3 regions of the Marinobacter sp. G11 genome follow, and region 2 is predicted to be linked to each of the others. Evidence: predicted binding sites of a transcription regulator. Region 2 holds the regulator's gene; each other region holds the start of a gene.
What was found. The regulator LexA, encoded in region 2, represses DNA repair genes until DNA is damaged. The targets are predictions, from matches to a motif close to CTGTNTNNNNANACAG.
Positions count from the first base shown of each region.

Region 1: the regulator LexA is predicted to act here: its motif matches at 2,598-2,613, upstream of recN (DNA repair protein RecN).
Region 3: the regulator LexA is predicted to act here: its motif matches at 6,134-6,149, upstream of recA (recombinase RecA).

Region 1 is NZ_JAJSPB010000047.1:464-7,618, reverse strand. Features, by position in the region: gene LWH94_RS18065 (outer membrane protein assembly factor BamE) at 1-245, opposite strand, end outside; gene fur (ferric iron uptake transcriptional regulator) at 369-788, shown strand; gene recN (DNA repair protein RecN) at 852-2,531, opposite strand; gene grpE (nucleotide exchange factor GrpE) at 2,795-3,373, shown strand; gene dnaK (molecular chaperone DnaK) at 3,494-5,413, shown strand; gene dnaJ (molecular chaperone DnaJ) at 5,492-6,619, shown strand; gene dapB (4-hydroxy-tetrahydrodipicolinate reductase) at 6,631-7,155, shown strand, end outside.
Region 2 is NZ_JAJSPB010000013.1:63,417-71,343, forward strand. Features, by position in the region: gene LWH94_RS10280 (DUF1329 domain-containing protein) at 1-38, opposite strand, end outside; gene LWH94_RS10285 (DUF6586 family protein) at 297-797, shown strand; gene LWH94_RS10290 (hypothetical protein) at 853-1,125, shown strand; gene LWH94_RS10295 (cell division inhibitor SulA) at 1,144-1,635, opposite strand; gene lexA (transcriptional repressor LexA) at 1,651-2,259, opposite strand; gene LWH94_RS10305 (amidoligase family protein) at 2,429-3,430, shown strand; gene LWH94_RS10310 (gamma-glutamyl-gamma-aminobutyrate hydrolase family protein) at 3,423-4,181, shown strand; gene LWH94_RS10315 (SIMPL domain-containing protein) at 4,190-4,885, shown strand; gene LWH94_RS10320 (translocation/assembly module TamB domain-containing protein) at 4,892-7,927, opposite strand, start outside.
Region 3 is NZ_JAJSPB010000014.1:57,821-65,747, forward strand. Features, by position in the region: gene LWH94_RS10700 (Lon protease family protein) at 1-278, opposite strand, end outside; gene LWH94_RS10705 (PilZ domain-containing protein) at 515-892, shown strand; gene LWH94_RS10710 (EAL domain-containing protein) at 909-4,382, opposite strand; gene LWH94_RS10715 (flavodoxin family protein) at 4,549-5,010, opposite strand; gene recA (recombinase RecA) at 5,033-6,076, opposite strand; gene LWH94_RS10725 (CinA family protein) at 6,201-6,701, opposite strand; gene mutS (DNA mismatch repair protein MutS) at 6,805-7,927, shown strand, end outside.

The DNA.
Region 1 (7,155 bases), on a different contig from region 2:
ATGTCACCACCCCGGCGCTGGAAGGTGTACACGTAGTATTCCCTGGAAGGATCGACCGGGTTCAGCATCAGCGGGCTGCCCAGTACCGCGTGTACCTGGCTGCGTGGCATGCCTTCGGAGAGTTCAGTCAGCTCTTCGTCGGTAACAATGTTTCCCTGCTGTACGTTGATCTTGTAAACGCCGGGAAAGACGCAGCCTGACAAGGATAAAATGCCAATAAGAATGATAGCGGTGAGCTTTTGCATCGCCAGGGGAAATCCTCTATCTTGAAATCGCCTGCCTTTGGCAGGTGTGAAACGGGTTTAACCGTTGAACGGCGGCTTCATCATACCGGAAGCCGTAAGGCACACCAACGAGTGAATAGTAGCATGCCATCTGAAAACGCCGAATTACGAAAAGTCGGTCTTAAGGTTACTCTGCCCAGGGTGAAAATCTTCAATATTCTGGAGAACGCCAAGGAGCATCACCTGAGTGCTGAAGACGTCTACAAGAAGTTGCTCGACCAGGGTGACGATGTGGGCCTTGCGACCGTTTACCGGGTGCTGACCCAGTTTGAGGCAGCTGGCCTGGTATTGCGCCACAACTTTGAAGGCGGCCATGCGGTGTTCGAAATGGCCGGCGACGATCACCACGACCACATGGTCTGCACCCAGACCGGTGAAGTGATCGAGTTTGTGGACGAGGTCATCGAAGAGCGTCAGCAGAAGATTGCGGCAGAACACGGCTACGAGATTGTCGATCACAGCCTGATCCTGTACGTAAAACCTCTGAACTCCGGCAAGAAGTAATCAAACGATAAAAAAGGGGCCAGCAAGTGCCGGCCCCGAAGCTCTCCGAATCGAGAGGGGATTTCAGTGATGGGTCGCCTGGCCCTTTACGAACATCTCCCGGGCATGGGCAATGGTGTGCTCGGTCATGTCCACGCCACCCAGCATTCTTGCTACCTCGCTGATCCTGCCCTGATCATCCAGTGCCTCAATGCGCGAGTAAGTCGCTTCTTTTTCAGTAAACTTGCTGACAAACAGGTGCTGATGGCACTGGGCGGCCACCTGCGGCAAGTGAGTCACACACAGTACCTGCCCGTTATCCCCCAGTGACCGCAGCAGTCGGCCCACCACTTCGGCAGTGCCGCCGCCAATACCTACGTCCACTTCATCGAATACCAGCGTGGGTGTGGTGGAGGTTTGTGCCACAACCACCTGGATGGCCAGGCTGATCCGTGACAATTCACCGCCGGAGGCCACCTTGGCCAGTGGGCGTGCCGGCTGGCCGGGGTTGGCGCTGACCAGGAATTCGATATCTTCCATGCCATGGGGTGCCGGCTCGTTGTCAGCATTGCCGCTCAGGTGGGTGACAAACTGCATGTTGGGCATGCTTAGCTGGGCCAGTTCCCGGGCAACCCGCTGGTCCAGCTCCATGGCGGCCTGTTCCCGTTTGGCAGACAGCTGTGCTGCCAGCTCATCGAATTGTTGGCGCAGGTTTTCCAGCTCAGCTTCAAGTTGTTCCAGGCTGCCTTCGCCGCCGTCCAGTTCGGCCAGTTCTGCGGCCAGGCGCTGGTGCAGTTCCGGCAACTCTTCCGGGGTAATCCGGTGCTTTCGGGCCATCTGGTAAATGGCGCTCAGGCGTTCTTCCACCTCGGCCAACCGCGCCGGGTCGGCTTCATAGTCGTCGACAAACCGGCGCAGGTTGTCGCCGGCTTCGGAAATCTGGATCTGTGCTTCGTTCAGCATCTGCAGGGTATCGGCCAGTGCCGGCACTTCCAGCGGCAGTTGCTCCAGTTGCTGCAGGGCCTGGCGTACCAGGGCGGCTGCGCTGGTGTCATCTTCGGTGCAGAGCAGGGCGGCCTGGTGGCTGCTGTGCAGTACTGCATCGGCCTGGCTCAGCTGGGCCTGCTCCTGCTCAAGGGCCTCCTGCTCGCCGTCTTCCAGTGCCAGCCGGTCCAGCTCCTCTACCTGGTAGCGAAGCAGTTGCAGCCTGGCCTCGGCTTCGTCGGCGTTGTGCCGGCGCTGTTCCAGTTTCTGGCGGGTAGCGTTCCAGGCTTTCCAGGCGGTGCGGGCCTGGTCGGCCAGTTGTTCGGCGCCGGCAAACTCGTCCAGCAGTTTGCGGTGGGTGTCTTTGCGCAGCAGTGACTGGTGCTGGTGCTGGCTGTGGATGTCCATCAGCAGGCCGCCCAGTTCTTTGAGCTGGGACAGCGGGCAGGGCTGGCCGTTAATAAACGCCTTGCTGCGGCCATCTTTGCGGATAGTGCGGCGCAGGATGCAGTCTTCCTTGTCATCCAGTTCGTGGGCTTCAAGCCATTGCCGGGCTTCCGGAATTCTCGAGATATCGAAACTGGCGTTGATATCGGCACGCTCGGCCCCGTGGCGCACAGCTCCGGCGTCTGCGCGGCCGCCCATGGCCAGCCCCAGGGCATCCAGAACGATAGACTTGCCGGCACCGGTTTCGCCGGTGAGTGCTGTCATGCCCTTGCTGAACTGCAATTCAACCCGTTCAGCAATGGCGTAGTTCGAGACCGTCAGTTGGATAAGCATGCTGATTACCTCCGTTCAGAGTCTGTTGTCTCTGAAAATTTCGAATACTGTGATTCCATACAGTTGCTGTGAATATATACAGGGTTTTTCCTGTTTGCAAATAACCTGTGCCCCGAATTTGTAAAGAATGCATCCCGGAAGGTTGAAACCCGCCCGGCGGGCCCCATATCCGTTCGCAAAGTCGTATTTTCCTGCCCTGAAACGGGCGGGGCTTAAACCAGCCGCAGGCCTTCGGGCCCTGGGAAAATCCATCAGGAGTTGTCATGAGTGCTGACGAAAAGCGCAACGAACAGGTAGAAGAAGAGCTGAACGAAGCCGCACAGGCGGAACAGGCTGATGCCGAGCCGGAAGCTGGCGAGGCGGGGCAAGAGGGTTCCGAGCTGGATGCCCTGAAGGCCAAGCTACAGGAGTACCAGGACCAGGCGTTGCGCTCCCAGGCAGAAATGCAGAACGTGCGCCGCCGGGCCGAGATCGACGTGGAAAAGGCGCACAAGTTTGCGCTGGAAAAATTCGTCAAGGAATTGCTGCCGGTGGCCGACAGCCTGGAGAAGGCCGTGGAAAGCACGGAAGGGCAGGAAGACGCCAGCGAACTGGTGGCTTCTATCCGCGAAGGCGCGGAAATGACCCTCAGCCTGTTCATGAGCAGCCTGAAGAAATTCAACGTGGAGCAGCTGAACCCGGTGGGTGAACCGTTCGACCCGCAGCAGCACGAAGCCATGTCTATGGTGCCGGCCCCGGATGCCGAGCCCAATAGCGTGGTGGCGGTGGTGCAGAAGGGTTATCTGCTGAACGGCCGCGTTGTTCGTCCGGCCATGGTTGTAGTGGCAAAAGCAGAAAATTGATCAAAAAAGGCGCCGTCGGGGCTTGAAAAGCCGCTGAAAGCGCCAATATAGCGATTAAACAGCGACAGCCGGGGTGGTCTCACTCCGGAGCAGAATTCAGAAAGATCTTGGAGTGATTCGATGAGCAAAATTATTGGTATCGACCTGGGAACCACCAACTCCTGCGTGGCCATCATGGATGGTGACAAGGTAAAGGTAATCGAGAATGCCGAGGGTGATCGTACCACCCCGTCCATCATTGCCTACACCGACGATAACGAAACACTGGTTGGCCAGTCTGCCAAGCGCCAGGCGGTCACCAACCCGGCAAATACCCTGTACGCCATCAAGCGTCTGATCGGTCGTCGTTTTGAAGACGACGTGGTTCAGAAAGACATCAAGATGGTGCCGTACAAGATCGCCAAGGCTGACAATGGCGATGCCTGGGTAGAAGTGAAAGGCCAGAAGATGGCTCCGCCGCAGGTTTCTGCCGAAGTCCTCAAGAAAATGAAGAAGACTGCAGAAGACTACCTGGGCGAGACCGTAACCGAAGCGGTTATCACCGTGCCGGCTTACTTCAACGACAGCCAGCGCCAGGCCACCAAAGATGCAGGCAAGATTGCCGGCCTGGAAGTTAAGCGGATCATCAACGAGCCGACTGCTGCTGCGCTGGCCTACGGCATGGACAAGCAGAGCGGCGACCGTACCGTAGCGGTCTACGATCTGGGCGGCGGTACCTTTGACCTGTCCATCATCGAGATTGCCGACGTAGACGGTGAGCACCAGTTTGAAGTACTGGCTACCAACGGTGACACCTTCCTGGGTGGTGAAGACTTCGACATGAAGGTCATCGAATACTTGGCGGACCAGTTCAAGAAAGACAGCGGCATCGACCTGCGCGGTGACTCCCTGGCCATGCAGCGCCTGAAGGAAGCCGGCGAAAAGGCCAAGATCGAGCTGTCCAGCAGCCAGCAGACCGACGTAAACCTGCCGTACATCACTGCAGATGCGTCTGGTCCCAAGCACATGAACGTGAAACTGACCCGCGCCAAGCTGGAATCGCTGGTAGAAGAGCTGGTTCAGCGCAGCCTCGAGCCCTGTAAAGTGGCTCTGCAGGACGCTGGCATGAAGGCCTCTGAAATCGACGAAGTTATCCTGGTGGGTGGTCAGACCCGTATGCCGCTGGTGCAGGAGAAGGTTAAGGAATTCTTCGGCAAAGAGCCGCGTAAAGACGTAAACCCGGATGAAGCCGTAGCCATGGGTGCTGCCATTCAGGGTGCGGTACTGTCTGGCGACGTGAAAGACGTACTGCTGCTGGACGTAACCCCGCTGACCCTGGGTATCGAAACCATGGGTGGTGTGGCCACTCCGCTGATCGAGAAGAACACCACGATTCCGACCAAGAAATCGCAGACCTTCTCCACAGCGGACGACAACCAGACTGCGGTAACCATCCACGTTGTTCAGGGTGAGCGCAAGCAGGCGGCACAGAACAAGTCACTGGGTCGTTTCGACCTGGCCGACATTCCGCCGGCACCCCGCGGTGTGCCGCAGATCGAAGTGACTTTCGACATTGACGCCAACGGTATCCTGAACGTGTCTGCCAAAGACAAGGCGACCGGTAAAGAGCAGTCCATCGTAATCAAGGCCTCTTCCGGCCTGAACGATGACGAAATCGAGAAGATGGTGCGCGATGCCGAGGCCAACGCCGAGGAAGATCGCAAGTTCGAAGAGCTGGTACAGGCTCGTAACCAGGGCGATGCCATGGTTCACGCCGTACGCAAGACCCTGACCGAAGCCGGCGACAAAGTCACCGAGGCCGAAAAAGAGTCCATCGAAGGCGCCATCAAGGACCTCGAAGAAGCTCTGAAGGGTACCGATAAGGAAGATATCGAAGCCAAGACCCAGAAGCTGACTGAAGTCTCTTCCGAGCTGGCCCAGAAAATGTACGCGGATCAGGCTGACCAGGCGCAGCAGGCTGACGGGCAGGAAGGTGCCCAGGCTGCAGACGACGCGGTTGATGCCGAGTTCGAAGAAGTCAAAGACGACGACAAGAAGTAAATCCGAAGTACATCAGGCAGTTGGAAAACGCGGGGGTAGCCCCGCGTTTTCCGCGTTATAGCAACAGGGTTTTGAAGTATGGCCAAGCGCGATTATTACGAAGTACTCGGGGTTGCCCGGGGAGCGGATGAGAAGGAAATAAAGCGGGCATATCGGAAGCTCGCGATGAAATACCATCCAGACCGTAACCCGGATGACCAGGATGCCGACAGTAAATTCAAAGAGGCCACCGAAGCCTACGAGGTGCTCGCTGACTCCGGCAAGCGCGCTGCGTATGACCAGTTCGGTCATGCCGGTGTAGACGGCCAGGCCGGTGCCGGTGGCTTCGGCGGTGGCGGCAGCTTCTCCGACATCTTCGGAGACGTGTTTGGTGATATCTTCGGTGGTGGTGGCGGTCGTGGCCGCAATACCCGTGGCTCAGACCTGCGCTACACCCTGGAGCTGGACCTTGAAGAAGCCGTTAAGGGCAAGTCCGTCGAAATCAAGATTCCGGGTCATAAGGAATGTGATGTCTGTGAAGGCAGCGGCGCCGAAAAAGGCTCCCGGCCGGAAACCTGTGGTACCTGTCAGGGCATGGGTCAGGTACGCATGCAGCAGGGTTTCTTCACCGTGCAGCAGGCTTGTCCGACCTGCCGTGGCTCTGGCCAGATCATCAAGGATCCCTGCAAGGCCTGTCATGGTCAGGGTCGTGTTCGCCAGGACAAAACCCTGTCGGTCAAAGTGCCGCCCGGCGTGGATACCGGCGACCGCATCCGCCTGTCTGGCGAAGGTGAAATGGGCGTAGATGGTGGCCCCCCAGGCGACCTGTACGTCCAGGTGGCTGTGCGTGAACACTCCATCTTCACCCGCGACGGCCGCAACCTGTACTGCGAAGTGCCCATCAGCATCGTGGATGCTGCCCTGGGTGGTGAGCTGGAAGTGCCTACACTGGATGGCCGTGTGAAGCTGAAAATCCCGGCTGAAACCCAGACCGGCAAGCTTTTCCGCCTGCGCAACAAAGGCGTGAGCCCGGTGCGTGGTGGCCCTGCCGGCGACCTGCTGTGCCGGGTGATGGTAGAAACCCCGGTGAAACTGACCAAGCGCCAGAAAGAACTGCTGGAAGAATTCCAGCAAACGCTGGACGGCAGCAACGGCACCCATCATGCTCCGAAGAAAACCTCCTGGTTTGAGGGTGTGAAAAACTTCTTCGACGAAATGAAATTCTGAGGGCAGAACAGATGCGGGTAGCAATCATCGGCGCCGCCGGGCGCATGGGCAAGGTACTGATCGAAGCGGTAGACGGCACCGAGGGCCTTGAACTCGGCGCCGCCATCGTCGAGCCGGGCAGCAGCCTGATCGGCGCCGACGCCGGCGAAATGACCAGCGTTGGCAAAACCGGCGTAAAAATGGCTGGTAGCCTGGACGACGTCAAAGACGACTTCGACGTACTGGTGGACTTCACCTTCCCGGATCTAACCCTGGAAAACGCAAAGTTCTGCAGCGCTAACGGCAAGATGCTGGTCATCGGCACCACCGGTATGACCGACGCCGAAAAAGAACAGCTCGCCCTGGCCGCCGAATCCACCCCCGTGGTGTTCGCGCCCAACATGAGCGTTGGCGTTAACGTCGTCCTCAACCTCCTGCGCACCGCCGCGGCGACCCTGGGCGACGACTACGACGTGGAAATCATCGAAGCCCACCACCGCCACAAAAAAGACGCCCCCTCCGGCACCGCCCTGCGTATGGGCGAAGTCGTGGCTGAC
Region 2 (7,927 bases):
ACTGCTGCGGTAACCGCCGCAACCAACTGGTTTCGCATCCCTCAACCTCCATTCTGAATGGTCGGGCGATCGACCTTCGCCCGAATTGCGGGTCTTTTTGCCAGTTTCAAACGCCCGTTTCAAGTGAAGGTTTGTAGTTTCTTGTGAACAGGCACCTGCATCAACAGCGACCATCAAAGGGGAGGAAATGGGTGGACAAAAATGATACTATTAGTCGCTTGGCCTGATCGATATACAAGGGTGTGGTCTTCAGGCGGGCAACTGATCATCCGGCACTGCATGTGGGCAGGTATTGCATGGCTTCAACGTGGTATTCACTGGTTTCACAAAAACTGTACCTGGCCCAGGTACTGATCCGGGAATTTGACCAGCCAGCCAGTACCGCCAGCACCGGACTGCCGGCAGCCGTGATCGGAGAAGCCCGGTCCCAGGCAGTGGCAGAAGTTCTGCTGAGAGCCCGCGACGTACTACTGACCATGATCGCAAGGCTGCACCAGAAAAAGACGGAAACGCCGCACAGCCTGGCCGAGTTAAAGGCGCTGTTCGAATACGATGTGGCGGAAGTCGAGACTCTCGACAGCCTCGCACAGCAGCGGGACAGCTGGTGGAACCACCTGGTTCAGCTGGACAAGGCCCTGGGCCAACCACCAGCGCAGAAAAAGACGGTCTCTGCCGACAACATTATTGCGGTAGCCGCAGAAGAAGGCCCGGACCGCTCCCTGCAGGCACTGGAACAGACCAGGGCAGCCATGGCCATTTTTGCAAGGGAACTTGAAGAGCGGCACGGCGAGTGGTAGCAGCCCTGACCACGGCTGCACCGAAACAACCCGAATGACGACAAAGGTTTAACGAATGTCACCATCGTTTTTTGAAATTGTACAACTCTCTGACGGCGACTACGCGTTGCGCCGGATAGATGATGATGCCGCCCCACTGGTGCGCATTTCTTTTTCCGAAGAAGCCCGGGAAATGATGGAGAACCGGGATATGAACGTGGCAAAGGCCATGATTGCTGCAGGCATTGAAGCCGCCGGCAATATCGACTACGACATGGGCCATGAAATGGAATGGGATGACGAAGACGGCGACGCAATCGACCCCCAGCCCAGCTATACCCTGCACTGACCGATACTGCGCCAGCCTTCAGCGCTGGCGCAAAATCACCCCGTGACTGTTTCCTTTCGCAGAAGCCTTTTGCAGTGAATCGAAGGCGGCGCGCCCCAGCTTGTTGGTCCAGAGCACTACCGCATGACAGGTACCTGCGCCCAGGGCGCGCTCTGCCAGCTGCTGGGCCGGGTATTCCGCGGTTGAACGCAGCACCAGGATCTCATTCGCCACAATGCCGTGCATCTTCTGCCACTTGGCCACCAGCGCCTGAGGCGGATCAATCCACGCCAGCCAGCGCTTTTCCTGGTTCAGCTGGGTGAGCATGGGCAATAACAGCTGAAAGTTCTCTACCTGCCCTTCCGGCAGGATAATCTCCGTCACATTGCCGCCCAGGCCCGAATGACCCGCTGCCGAACCACCTGCAGGCCGGCGCATGCTTGCCGGGCGCTGCCCCGCAGAGATCGCTTGCGCCGGTGCCACTGTGGCCGGATGAAACGCCATGTTCTGATTGAAGCTCAACTGTTCCATAACTCACCTGCCTGTTCAGTGAAGATCGGAGCGCCGGATTACACCCACACCAAGACCTTCGATAAACAATTCCTGCTCACTCAGATCCACTTCGATAGGAGCAAACTCTTCGTTCTCCGCAATCAGCCAGACCCTTGAGCCTTCACGGCGGTAGCGTTTAACGGTAACTTCCTCGCCCACCCTGGCCACGACTACCTGGCCATTGTGAACATCCTGGGTGCGATGCACCGCCAGCAGGTCGCCATCCAGGATGCCGATATCCTTCATACTCATGCCCCGCACCCGCAGCAGGTAATCTGCCGAGGGCGAGAAGAAGTCGGGTTTCAGGGTGCAATGATCTTCCACATGCTCCTGCGCCAGGATCGGGCTACCCGCTGCTACCTGACCAATGACCGGCAACCCCAGATCCGGCTCAGCCTCCGGCAGGCGAATACCGCGGCTGGCGCCCGGCACCATCTCGATCGCACCTTTGCGAGCCAGCGCCCTGAGATGCTCTTCCGCCGCATTGGCCGAGCGGAACCCCAGCTCGGCAGCGATTTCTGCGCGAGTGGGCGGATAACCGGTTTCATCCAGATATCGCCGGATAATATCCAGCACCTGGGACTGTCGGGCGGTCAGCTTCATGCTTTTTCTCCGGGGTTGTTCGTCCTGGTTTTTTATACAGTGATTTGACTATATACAGTGTTTTATCCAGTGTAAAGTCCCTGTGCAGTTTCTTTCCTTTGGGTAACGGGACACGGCGCAAGCCTATGTTAAGGTGACCTGAAACGAAGCAAGGGGATGCAAACACTCCATGAACGCAGCCAATCGTTGCAAGATGCCGGAAAGACTGAAAAACCACGAAGGTGAAGAACGCCGCGTAGGGGTCGAAATCGAGCTTTCGGGGCTCGGTTACGAACAACTGGTGCAGCATGCCGCCCGCTTGCTCGGCGGATCGCCGGAGCTGACCTCACGCTACGTGACCGCACTGGACACCGAACATGGCCGCTTTACCATCGAACTGGACTCCGATCCCATCAAGGAGCTGGACCTGGACGACGAGCGCCTGCCGCAATCCATCCGGGAGCTGGGCAGCCATGCCATGGATGTGATCGACTTTGCTGCCGAGAAGGTCGTTCCGCTTGAGATTGTCGGCCCGCCGCTGGCGTTCTCGAAACTGGAACTGATCGAAACCCTGATGGATGAGCTACGGGAACTGGGCGCAGAAGGTAGCCGTGAAGCCATCTACTTTGCCTTTGGCCTGCAGCTGAACCCGGAATTGCCGGACCTGGAACCCGCCACCCTGGTAGCCTACCTGCAAGCCTTTGCTGCCCTTTACGACTGGCTTAAAGCCCGGCACCAGCTGGATATCAGCCGTAAGTTCACCACCTATATCGAACCCTGGAGCAGCCGGTATACCGAGAAGCTGATGGCGGATGACTATCGCCCGGATTTGGAAACCCTGATGCGGGATTACCTGCACTACAACCCCACCCGCAACAAGGCCCTGGACCTGCTGCCGCTGTTCGCCCATCTCGACAAGGAACTGCTGGCAGGCTACGTGAAGGACCCCAGGATCAAGAGCCGCCCTACCCTGCATTACCGTCTGCCGGACTGCGACATCGACAACCCGCGCTGGCATTTCTCCACGGTGTGGAATGACTGGGTGGTTCTGGAGCAGCTGGCCGCACATCCGGAAGACCTGGCCGATTTACGCAGCCGGTTCCGGGAAGCCCAGAAGTTCAGCTTCCACAACCTCACCCATTCCTGGCGTGAGACCACGGACAACTGGCTGAAACAACACGGTTATGTCTGATTATCAGGGCAACGACATGCCGATGGCAGAAGAGCTGCCGGAGAAACCGGGGCTGACTATCGGCATCAGTGGCCCGGTGCGAAGAAGCCTGGCGCACCGGCTGATCAACCTGGCCCTGCGCCTGCACGGTGCCAACACCCATTACATTCGCCCCGGCAGTCATACCGATGTGTCCCTGCTGGACGGGCTGGTGCTGTCCGGCGGCACCCACGTACACCCGGAGCTTTACGGGCAACAGCCCCAGGTAACGGCCCGGTACGATCGCAAGCGGGATTCCACCGATCACCGGCTGCTGGTTCAGGCCGAAGCCATCAATATTCCGGTGCTGGGCATTTGCCGGGGCGCACAGTTTATCAATGTGTTCCACGGCGGCACCCTGTGCCAGAACGTAACTCCGCTGCGGGAACATACCCGCCACCGGCCTCTGTTGCTGCCCCTGCAAACCGTACAACTGGTGAAAGACAGCCGGCTGGGCCGGTTGATGCCTGCCACGGTGATTGGCGCCAACCGCATTCACAGCCAGGCCATCAAACGGCTGGGCCGGAACCTGCGGGTAACGGCCCTGGACAACGACCGGTTCGTACAGGCCATTGAAAACACCGGAGCCCAGTGGCTGATGGGCGTGCAATGGCATCCCGAGTACCTGCTTTATCACACCGGCCACCGGCATATTTTCAGCCACTTTGTGCATGCCGCCCGGGGCAGAAAACTGGAAAGACTGGAAAGCCGATATTCGGCCTTTGATCAATAAGGAGTTTGATGATGGTATCGCTGAAACACCCCCTGGCACTGACCGCCGCCCTGTTAGCGACCGCGGCCGTGCCCCTGGCCGCCAATGCCGGCGAAGTCAGCCTGACCGGTGAAGGCGTGGTGCGTTACAACCCGGACAGCGCCCGCCTGCAATTCTCGGTTTCTGCCGAGCACAGGCAACCGCAAAAGGCTTCCGCCCAGGTAGCTGACACCATGGACAAGTGGCGTAGCGCCATCAAAACCTGGCGAGACCAGTTGCAGGACTACTCCGACGCGGATGTAAACCTGTATACACGCACCCTGCCGGTTCAGGAGAAAGGCAAGGAGCCGGAACGGGTCTCCGTCGCCAGCCAGACCGTGAGCTTCTCGATCAATGACCTGGAACTGCTGAACCCGCTGCTGGAGCAGGCCAATAAACTGGGCCTCCAGTACAACCTTGGCAGCCACCAGTTTTTCCATTCCGACGAGCAGGGGCTTGAGCAGCAGGCGCTGGCCCGGGCCATCGAGGACGCCCGAAACCGCTGCCAGTTCGTGGCGGAGCAGCTGGACAAAACCTGCGGCGAGGTGGTGTCTATCAACATCAACGGTGGGCACCGGCCCGTGCCGATGATGATGGCAGAAGCCAAGTCCGCCCGGGATACCGTCTCGAGCGTGGGCCCCCGTGAGATTCAGTCCAGCGTGAGCGCCACCTTCGAACTGGACTGAACCGGGTCAGAAATTACGGGTATAGAAGATATCGAGGGAGGCCGCCAGCCCGCTGGCCGCTTCCAGATAGAAATACTTGCCCAGGTCATAGCGCAGCGCCACGGTCGTGATTGGCTCGAAAATACCCACCCCGTAGCGCAGGCTGAGCTCGTCGGTAATGTAACCACTGGCCACTACGGCAGACTGGTCGCCAGAGCCTTCCGCTTCCAGGGTCAGGTTACGGATACCCAACTCGTCTCCGATACTCTGGGTTATACCGCTGGCCTGGTTCAGCCCCAGCGAAATCGCCGCCCGGCTCATCTGGCCTTCATCCCCCTGGCTCTGGGGTGCCCGGCCGAGAATGATGTAAGACAGCGCATCACTCTGGGGCATGGACGGCTCCGAGAACACTTCCGTGGTCGGCGCGTTCACCGGCCCGCTCAGGCGAATACCCGCCACAACGGTATCGACGGTGCGCACGGCTTCAACATCCAGGTATGGCTCGGCCAGAGACCCCACAAAGATTATCCGCGCCCTGCGCAGGTCCAGGTCTTGCCCGAAGGCTTCGTAGCGACCGTCCACCAACTGCAGGGTGCCGCGGGTATCCATGTTGTTGCCAATGCGAAGGGTGCCCTCCAGGTTGCCGGTTACATCAAAGGCATTGAAGGATACTTCGTCTTCACCCACCACTACGGTGATATCCATCAGCATGGTGCGAATGGCGGGCTCTTCCTGTTCGACACCGACAATGACTTCGTCCTCGGATACCGAAACCGCCGATGGCGGCAGGCCCTTGATTTCGATATCACCCCGGGGCACATCCACCCGGCCTGACACCGCCAGCTCACCGGCGCGGAAAGCAATGGTCAGATCCGGGCCCACTTCTACCCGGGCATAGGGCTCGACCGAAACCGGCAGCCGCTCACCGCTGATATTCAGCTGGACTTCGGGCTCATCCTGCCAGTCCAGGTAGCCGCCCAGCTCGCCACTGCTGCGATCGTTACTCTTCCAACGGCCGCTGATGTCGGCCCGGCTGCCCAGAAATTCCAGCACCAGCACGATGTCTTCCATGGGCAGGGGCAGGCCCGGGTCGAACACCCGGCCGTCGGTGAGCGCCAGCTCCCCTTGCACCTGGGGCCGGAACAACGGGCCAGACAAAGTCCCCTGACCATTGACCTCGCCGGCCACCTCTTCAATGCCGGCAAAGGCCGACAGGAAAGCCAGGTTCAGATCTTCCAGGTTGAAGCGGCCATCGATGGGCCGGCTTTCGGTATTCGGGTCCACCGCCAGTTCCAGGTCAAAGCTGCCCAGTTCCGGGCCCCGAAGCGCCATGGCCAGTTCGGCGGTTTCAGGCTTTAGCCGGGCTTCCAGGGTCAGGGATTCATGCTGCAGGGTTTCCCAGTCATCCAGGATCAGGAATTCAAAGGCCCCACCCCCAGCATCAATACTGATCAGGCCATCCGGGCCCTGTTCGGTGAGTGCCAGGTCAATGTCTGCGTTCAGCGACGCCTGCCAGCGAAAGGTTTCCGGGAACAACGGCGCCAGCGCCTGCATGGGGAACTGGCGAATCTGATAGGCGATCCGGGTATCCGGCAGCAGCTGCTGGTCGTCGGCACACACCGAGCTGGCCTGCCAGCGCCAGCAGTGGGCGCCAAACAACACTTCGCCGTCAGCCGTGTAATCCAGGCTTGCCGGCGCTTCCAGCCGCCAGGTTTGCTCCGGGCCGGGCACATCGATTTCGCCCCGGGCCAAGGCGCCCTGCCAGCTGGTCCAGGCGTCACCCAGGGCGCCGGCGAACGTCAGCGCCACCGAGGCTTCCGGGTGCTGCACAGTCAACGCCAGCTGGTGATCCGCCCGGGTACCATCAAGGTCTGCAGTCACCGCAGCCAGTTCCTGCCCAGCTACACGCAACGCTTCTGCGTTGAGGCTGGCATCCAGCACACCGCCACTGGCAAGGCTGGCATCCAGCTCCATGTTTTCAATGCGCAGCAGGTCCTGCCATTCGAATTCACTGGCATCAAGCGTCACCTTGCCCGTGGGATCCTGCGCCGAACCCGCCAGGTCCACCCTGGCCGAGAAACGACCGGCCAGGCCGGGCAGCAGACGGTCCGGCTGCGGCAGGTTCACAGTCAGGCCGGCCCCCAGGCTCTCACCGTAGCGCCCCTCGCCTTCTATCCGGTTCTCCGCTATCGCCACCAGCAGATCCTGCACGCGCCAGTCGGTACCATCGCTGCTGAGCTTACCCCGGGCGGTGGCCGGCTCCTGCTGCCAGCGACCTTTCAGGTCCCAGTCGGCGGTCATTACCGGCAGGCTGTCCGGCACCAGCCGGCCCTCGGAATTGACTTCACCGTTGAGACTGGCTTCCAGCACCGGCACCCAGTAGCCAGGGTTGAACTGATCCAGCAGCAGCCGGGCCTGCCAGGCCAGCTGATCCGCGAAGGCCAGTTCGGCATCGCCGGTCAGGGAACCTGCACCGGTGGTCATATCCAGCTGTGTGATGCGAACTGCTTCCAGGTCCCCGTTCAGAGCTGCGGTAAGCTCCGCATCGCCTTGCGGACCTCTCACCGCCGCCTGTAAATCGGCGTTGTAGTTGCCATCGTTGTACTCAACATTCCCTTCCAGCCGGTTCACGGCAACCGGTGGCGGCTCCAGCCCGGGAATCAGTCCGAACCAGGGGAAACGGTCAAGGGCCAGGTCGGCCTCTGCCTGCAGGCCGCCAGACCAGCTCGCACTGCCCTGAACTTCCAGGGTACCCGGAGCGTCGGGATCTTCGCCGGATGGCTGTGTGGCCGCCGGCCCGGTCATGGTCAGGACCAGGTTGTCGACACCACCGGTTGTGACCAGGCCCCTGATGACAGTTTCGATGGTGCCGGTTGTACCGGGAAGGTTGGCACTGGTACGGGTACGGAAGCCGTTGGCAAGGGAACCGTCCAGCGACACCACCCAGTTTTCCAGGGTCAGAGTTTCCGGCAGGGTGTCGTAGGCCAGGAAGCTCTCTGACTCAATGGTGAGCGCCGCCGGCAACTGCGCTGCCAGCGGCTGCACGGTGCCGCTCAATTGTGC
Region 3 (7,927 bases), on a different contig from region 2:
TCGAAATTGGCCACGTAACACCAGTCATGGCTTTGCTGTTCGGTGTCTACATGGTGCTCCAGGTAGCGCAGCATCATGGTGCGCTTGCCCAACCCGTTCCGGCCTACCGCATACACGTTGTAACCACCGTGGGGCATGGCCAGTGCGAAGCGCACGGCTTCCTGGGCACGGTTCTGGCCGACGATCTCAGCCAGCGGCTCCAGTTGCCGGGTGGTTTTGAATGGCAGCTCTTTCAGAACACAGGATTTGTAGAGTTGGTGCAGCGGCAATGACTTCAAGTTTGCTTCCCGTCGACATCGTTTTGAATGGTTTTGAACCCGCCATTGTAGTGTTTGCCAGACAGACTGTCGCCTACCGGTTCCGGTTTTATCCGATCAGGCCGGAGCAACTGCCGGGTGAGACGCCAGTCACACTTTTCATGTTGATCAATTTTCAGACAACCCGGTGCTGGCTACACTTGAGGGTCCGGATGGCTTCCGGAAACAACAAAGACAAAAAGACAGTGGATGCAGCCATGGCAAGTAAGCCCTCAGATCGCCGAATCAAGGAACGGTTTCCCGCCACCTGCCTGAACGTGCAGCTCAGTGAACGCGGCTTTTTTGGCCGTGGCAAGAACCCGGTGGCGGTGAACTGCCTGGATATGAACCGCTACGGCATGGCGGTTCAGTGCCCCCGGCCGGTCGAACCCGGCGCCCGCCTGTACCTGCAAATCCGCGGCAAATACATTAACGAACCCCGCGTGGCGGCCCGGGTGGTCCGCTGCCAGCCATGGCGCACCGGCTTCCGGGTGAGCGTTCAGTTCAGTTACTGCCTGGACCAGAAACGCTATTCCCGGGCCGTCGACAACGCCCTGTCACGCATTGAAGGCTTTTACAGCCGCCTGGCCGGCTAGGCCACCGCCTGCCCGCTTACCCGGTTCTACCAATCCACTGCACCAGGTCCTCGAACACCATGGGCCGGGCAAAGTAGTAGCCCTGGAAGCTCTCGCAACCATGGCTCTTCAGGTAGCAAAACTGCTCCTGGGTTTCCACGCCTTCGGCCACCACGTTCAGCCCCATTTCCCGGGCGAGGGTAATCACACCCTTGCACACCGCCGCGTCTTTCTCGTTGGTGGTGACGTTGTCTACAAAGCTGCGGTCGATCTTGATGTTGTCCACCGGCAGGTCTTTCAGGTAACTGAAACTGGAAAAACCGGTGCCAAAATCATCAATGGCCGTGGCAACCCCCATGTCGTTCAGGGCATTGAGGATATCAATGGCGCCTTCGCTGTCTTTCATCAGGATGCCTTCGGTCAGCTCCAGCTCCAGGTGTTCCGGTGCAAGACCGGTGTCTTCCAGAATCGACCTGAGCACCGTCAAAAAGCCCGGGCGGTGGAACTGCAGCGGCGACAGGTTCACCGCCATACGGCCCTTCAGCAGCCCCATCTCCAGCAACCGCCGTGCATCTTTACACGCCTGGGTGGTTACCCACTTACCCAGGTGGGCAATCTGGCCGGTTTCCTCGGCTACGGGAATAAAGTCTGCCGGTGAGATAAAGCCTTTCTCCGGATGCTTCCATCGAACCAGCGCCTCCAGGCCGCAAAGGTGACCGTCCTGATCCACCTGGGGCTGGTAATTCAGGAACAGCTGGCCGGTTTTGATGGCTTCCTGTAATTCATTACGCAACTCCACACGCTTGGACAGCTTGGAATCCAGGTCTTCGGAGTACACCACATAGGTATCACGCCCCTGCTGCTTGGCCTTGTACATGGCCATATCAGCCTGCTGAATCAGCTTTTCCGGCCCGGTGGACTGCTTGTCCAGCAAGCTGATGCCGATGCTGGCAGAAATATAAAGTTCATGACTGCCCACCTGATGAGGGTCCGCAATGCTATCCAGAATCCGGTTTGCCACTTCGTCAGCCTGGGCCGGGGAGGTCAGGTCAGGTAACAGCAACACAAACTCGTCGCCTCCAAAACGGGCCAGCGTATCTTCCGGCCGGGTTACCAGCTCCAACCGCCTGGCAATGCTGATCAGCAGGCCGTCCCCCACTTTGTGGCCAAGAGCATCATTGATCGGCTTGAATTCATCCAGGTCTACAAACAGCACGGCCAGCTGTTGATCATTCCTCTGGGCCAGCGCCACGTCGTGAGTAAGCCGATCTTCAAACAGGCTGCGGTTACCCAACCCGGTCAACACGTCGTGAGTAGCCTGATAGGCAAGTCGGTTTTCCTGCTCTTTCTTCTCCGAGATGTCGGTCATGATGGCGGTAAAGTGGGTAACCCGGTCATCGTCATCTTTCACTGGCGCCAGCGCGACATGGTTCCAGAACGGCGTTTCGTCCCGACGATAGCTTTTCAAGGTGACACTGGCTGCACGCCCAAACCGAACCGCGGTCCAGATAGCGTCCATATCGCTCTCTTCGGTTTCCGGGCCGGTGAGCTGCTTTACCGGCGCTCCGATCACTTCCTCGCGGGAATATCCCGTGATGGCCGTGAACGCAGAGTTCACGAACACCACCGGCATGTGGCTTTCCCGCACATCAACCACCACCACAGCGTTCTCGCTGGACTCCAGGCTGCGCTGCAGAATCCTCTGGTTTTCCTGTGCCTGGTGCCGGTCGGTTACATCCTTCACCAAGGCAAAGACACCCACTACCCCTGCATCCACCACAATCGGAACAAACGCACATTCATAGTTCCTGCGTTTGCCCAGGGCGTTCAGAAAGGCCACTTCAAAGGTCTGAGGATGGCCTGCCACGGTATTCTGAAAGGCCGTATCAAACACAACAAAGTCGGCCTCATCCATAGCGCCTTGAGTCAGAACATCCTGGTAACGGGTAACCCCCAGATCCCGGTTGGTAAAACCCACGATCTTCTGGGCTACCGGGTTAACCGCCTGGTAAACCCCTTCGCGGTCGAAGGCAAACACTGCATCCGGCGACTGGGAGAACAACGACCGGAAGCGTTGCTCTGCCACGTTGATTTCCCTGGCCTGCCGTTTCTGCAAGCCCAACAGGCTGCGCCCCATAATCAGCATGTAACTCATCAACAGCCCGAAACCAAACAGTGCCGGCGGCAGCATTCCCCGCAGAGAAAGTACCGATGCCGGGCCAGCCGTGGCACTGAGCACAAGGTCCGGGCCGTTGGGAATGTTTACTGGCACATGCTCGTAAACCTCATGTTCCAGGTGATGAAGTGCAATAGCTCGCTCCACAGCCGGGCTGTCCGCTCCCTCAAGCCGGATCTCGAAATCGTAATAGTCCCTGGATGATTCAAGCGCCAGCAACTCCGCCACATCAAATACCGCGAGGAAATACGCACCCGAATTCAGGTCTGGCCGCACCAGGGCGATCGCCGAAAACGGCTTAGCCGGGTCCGGGAATATCCAGGCGCTGGCCAACCGTTCGTCGCGCGCTTTGCGAACCCAACCCAACACTTCCGGGTTGACGGTCTGATCCATCACCCACAGCAGATCCTCAGGGTTACGACTCCGCCGCCACACCGGAGACCGACCATCCCGGAACAACACCAGGGACTTCAGGGCCGGCGTATCTTTGAAATACCAGCGCGTTTCGGTTTGCTCGAGAGCTTCAGGCACTTCAAAGCCCAACGACGCCCACCGGTTGGCCAGCCGATCAATCAACGCGACGGAGGACTGCAACTCCAGTTTTAGCTCGCTGGCATAGTACTGAATGGTAGAGCGGGCGATGTGGTGTCGCTCTTCATGGGTGCCCCAACTGGCAATGACCGACAACACAAACGTGCCAAATACGCCAGCCACCCCAGCAACTACGCCGTCTCGTCGCAGCATGAACGGCTTATTGGGATTGAGCTGGGCCAGGATAATCAACGCGATGCCAAACCCCAGGCAGAACAACCCGGCAATCAGCGAAAAACCTTCAACCAGACCGCCCGGAGCACCCAACAGGCCCGGGCGGACATTCTCCAGCACCGCATAGGAGCCAATGGCCAAGCCAAAACAACCGGCCAGCAAGGCATACAACCGCCCTGCTGCCCCGCGCAGCCCGATGAGAGATACGCTGGCCAGCACCAGCACGGCGACTGCAGGCAGGTTCATCAGCCGGGACTGTCCACTGAGCAGCGACACCGCTGAGCCGTCCCCGCTATCCAGTAGGTTGTGGCCCAGACTGTATGCACCCAGGCCCACCAGCATTATCCCGAACGCGAGTTGCCAGAGGCGCTTTCGAAAGAAAATAGCAGTCATTGCCCCTGCACCGGCAATAATCGCCAGCGCCCCCTCTGCCGTAAGCATCAGGCTCTGAGGCATCGGCACCATCGGGAAGGCTGTGATAATTAATGCCAGGACGCCGGCCTGAAGGCCGCACAGAAAGAGAATCAGTAAGCAGGCCTGGAGCCTGAGGTCGCGAGTTGGCTGTGGCATGAAAAAACTTTGTTGTCGCCCGGAAGTAAGGAGAAATTAACAAGTTACTAGCACCTGAATACTAGCAGTTGATTTTAGCCAATTCCGTTGTTTCCTTGTTACCGAATAGCCCTCCTCGCCTATCGGCGGTGGCCGGCAGCAATTAAACGCCGTTGCGCCGGGGTTTTCAGATAATTCCGGCATCCAGGCTGGCCGCCACAAACAGCCCCAGCTCTTCACACTGGTCGGCAAATTCGGGCTGGTAGTCACCCCGGCACAGGAGGGGCTCCTGGATGAGCTTCCAGCGCAAGCCAGTGGTGATGCTGTCTATGGCGCGGCGTGTGCCGGTGCCGTCGTGGCCGGCGCGGATATAGAAAGTAAAAGGCAGGCCCTGGGTTCTTTCCAGGCAGGGGTAATAGCTACGGTCAAAGAAGTCTTTGAGGGCACCGGACATATAACCGAGGTTTTCGGTGGTGCCGAGGATGATGGCGTCGCAGGCGAGGACATCTTCGGGGCCGGCTTCGAGCGGCGCTTTCACCACCACTTCCACCGCTTCAATATCCGGGTTACGGGCGCCCTTTTCCACGGACTCCCGTAACCGCAGGGTATTGGGAGACGGTGCATGGGCTACTATCAACAGTCGCTTCATGTAACGCCTCCCGGGGTCTTACTTAGAGCAATTCACCGTTCGCTTCCACCGGCGCTTCTGCCGCTTCTTTCTTCACCGGCTTGGGCATCAGCTTGTCACGAACCTTGGCTTCGATTTCGTTGGCGATGTCCATATTCTCTTCCAGGAACTTGCAGGCATTGGCCTTGCCCTGGCCGATCTTGTCGCCGTTGTAGGCGTACCAGGCACCGGATTTGTCGACGAAGCCTTCTTTCACACCCATGTCCAGAACTTCGGCCATGTGGTAGATGCCCTTGCCGTACATGATCTGGAACTCGGCCTGTTTGAACGGCGGCGACACCTTGTTCTTGACGACTTTTACGCGGGTTTCGTTACCTACCACTTCGTCGCCGTCCTTCACCGCACCGATGCGGCGGATGTCCAGGCGTACGGAAGAGTAGAATTTCAGGGCGTTACCGCCGGTGGTGGTCTCTGGGCTGCCGAACATCACACCAATCTTCATACGAATCTGGTTGATGAACACCATCAGGCAGTTGGCATGCTTCACGTTACCGGTCAGCTTACGCAGCGCCTGGGACATCAAACGGGCCTGCAGGCCTACGTGGCTGTCGCCCATTTCGCCTTCGATTTCCGCTTTCGGAGTCAGGGCCGCTACCGAGTCGACGATGATGACGTCGATGGCATTGGAGCGTACCAGCATGTCAGCGATTTCCAGGGCCTGCTCGCCGGTGTCCGGCTGGGAGACCAGCAGGTCGTCGACGTTTACGCCCAGTTTTTCAGCGTAGATAGGGTCCAGTGCGTGCTCGGCGTCGATGAAGGCACAGGTTTTGCCGGCTTTCTGCGCTTCGGCGATCACTTGCAGGGTCAGGGTGGTTTTACCGGAGCTTTCCGGGCCGTAGATCTCTACAATCCGGCCATACGGCAAGCCACCAATACCCAGGGCCACGTCCAGCCCCAGGGAGCCGGTGGATACCGCAGGAATGGCTTCACGGGGCTGGTCGCCCATTTTCATCACGGCGCCCTTGCCGAACTGGCGTTCAATCTGGCCCAGTGCTGCGCTGAGTGCTTTCTTGCGGTTGTCTTCCATTGTTACCTGCCCCTCACTATTCGATATGACGACACCGGAGGTGTATCCAGTGTTTTCCTGTATATTTGAACAGTATTAAAACATAAGCCTTGGCACAGACCAACCCCTGCCGGGGTGAAAAACATCACAGTGTTTTCAGAAACTCCGTAACCCCTTGCAACACATACAAAACCGATCGCCGGCGTACCTGTTCCCGGTCGCCGTCAAAGTGCTGAACACGGGTTTGCGTGTTGTCCGGGCCGGTACCCCAGGCAAACCATACCGTGCCCACAGGCTTTTCCACGCTGCCGCCGCCGGGGCCGGCAACGCCGCTGATGGCCACGGCCACATCCACACCGGTGGCGCGAACGGCACCGGCCACCATCTGGCGCACCACCGGTTCGCTGACAGCGCCATGTTCGGCCAGCGCCTTTTCTTCCACGCCCAGAATGGCCTGTTTGGCCTCGTTGCTGTAGGTCACCAGCCCGGCCATCACATAGGCAGAGGAACCCGCCCTGTCTGTCAGCACCTTGGCCACCCAGCCACCGGTGCAGCTTTCAGCGGTGGCCATGGTTCTGCCTTGCTGCATCAACAAGTCTCCCAGCGCATTGCCGGCGGTTTCCATTTGCTGATCGGTTGCTTGCATAGCCGTCTCCAAGCTTCTGTTGCCAAACCCTTCGTTTCATCCCGGGCGTTATTTTCTTACAATCCCCGCTTTGACCCAAACGCACGATCAACCGGACGCTTCCATGCCTGCAACCCAGACCGATCTTTCCAAGCATACCCCCATGATGCAGCAGTACCTGAAGATCAAGCGGGAGCACCCGAACGAGCTGGTGTTCTACCGCATGGGTGACTTCTACGAGCTGTTTTATGACGATGCCAAAAAAGCGGCCGAGTTGCTGGACATTACCCTGACCGCCCGGGGACAGTCCGGTGGCAACCCTATTCCCATGGCCGGCGTGCCTTTCCACGCTGCTGAAGGCTACATTGCCCGCATGGTGCGCGCAGGTCAATCCATCGCTATTGCTGAACAAATTGGCGATCCGGCCACCAGCAAGGGGCCGGTGGAGCGGAAGGTGGTGCGCATTGTTACCCCCGGCACCCTCAGCGATGAAGCCTTCCTGGAAGACCGCCGCGACAACCTGCTGGCGGCTATTTTCAGCCATAAAGAGCAGTTCGGCTTTGCCTCGCTGGATATTTCCAGTGGTCGCTTTGCGGTGTCTGAACTTGACAGCCTGGAAGCCCTGCAGGGGGAACTGCAGCGGCTACGCCCGGCCGAGATCCTGATCAGCGAAGACTTCCCCTTCGGTGACCTGCTGGAAGGCTTCACCGGTGTCCGCCGGCAAGGCCCCTGGCTGTTCGAGCTGGATTCGGCCCGGCGGGTGATTACCCAGCAGCTACAGGTGCGTGACCTCACCGGTTTTGGCTGCGAAGACCTGCACCTAGCCATTTGTGCCGCCGGCTGCCTGCTGCAGTACGCCCGGGAAACCCAGCGCACCGCCCTGCCCCACATTCGCAAACTGACCCGGGAGCGCCGGGAAGACGCAGTGATTCTGGATGCCGCCAGCCGCCGTAACCTGGAAATCGACACCAACCTGATGGGCGGCCAGCAATACACCCTAGCCTGGGTGATGGACCGCACGGCCACCGCCATGGGTGCCCGGGAATTGCGCCGCTGGCTGAACCGCCCGCTGCGGAATGTGGAAGTGGTCCAGCAACGCCAGCAGTCAGTCTCGGCCCTGCTGGACGGTTTTCACTATGAACCGGTGCACGACCTGCTCAAGCGTGTGGGCGACATCGAACGGATCCTGGCGCGGGTAGCCCTGCGCTCGGCCCGGCCCCGGGACCTCGCCCGCCTGCGGGATGCTT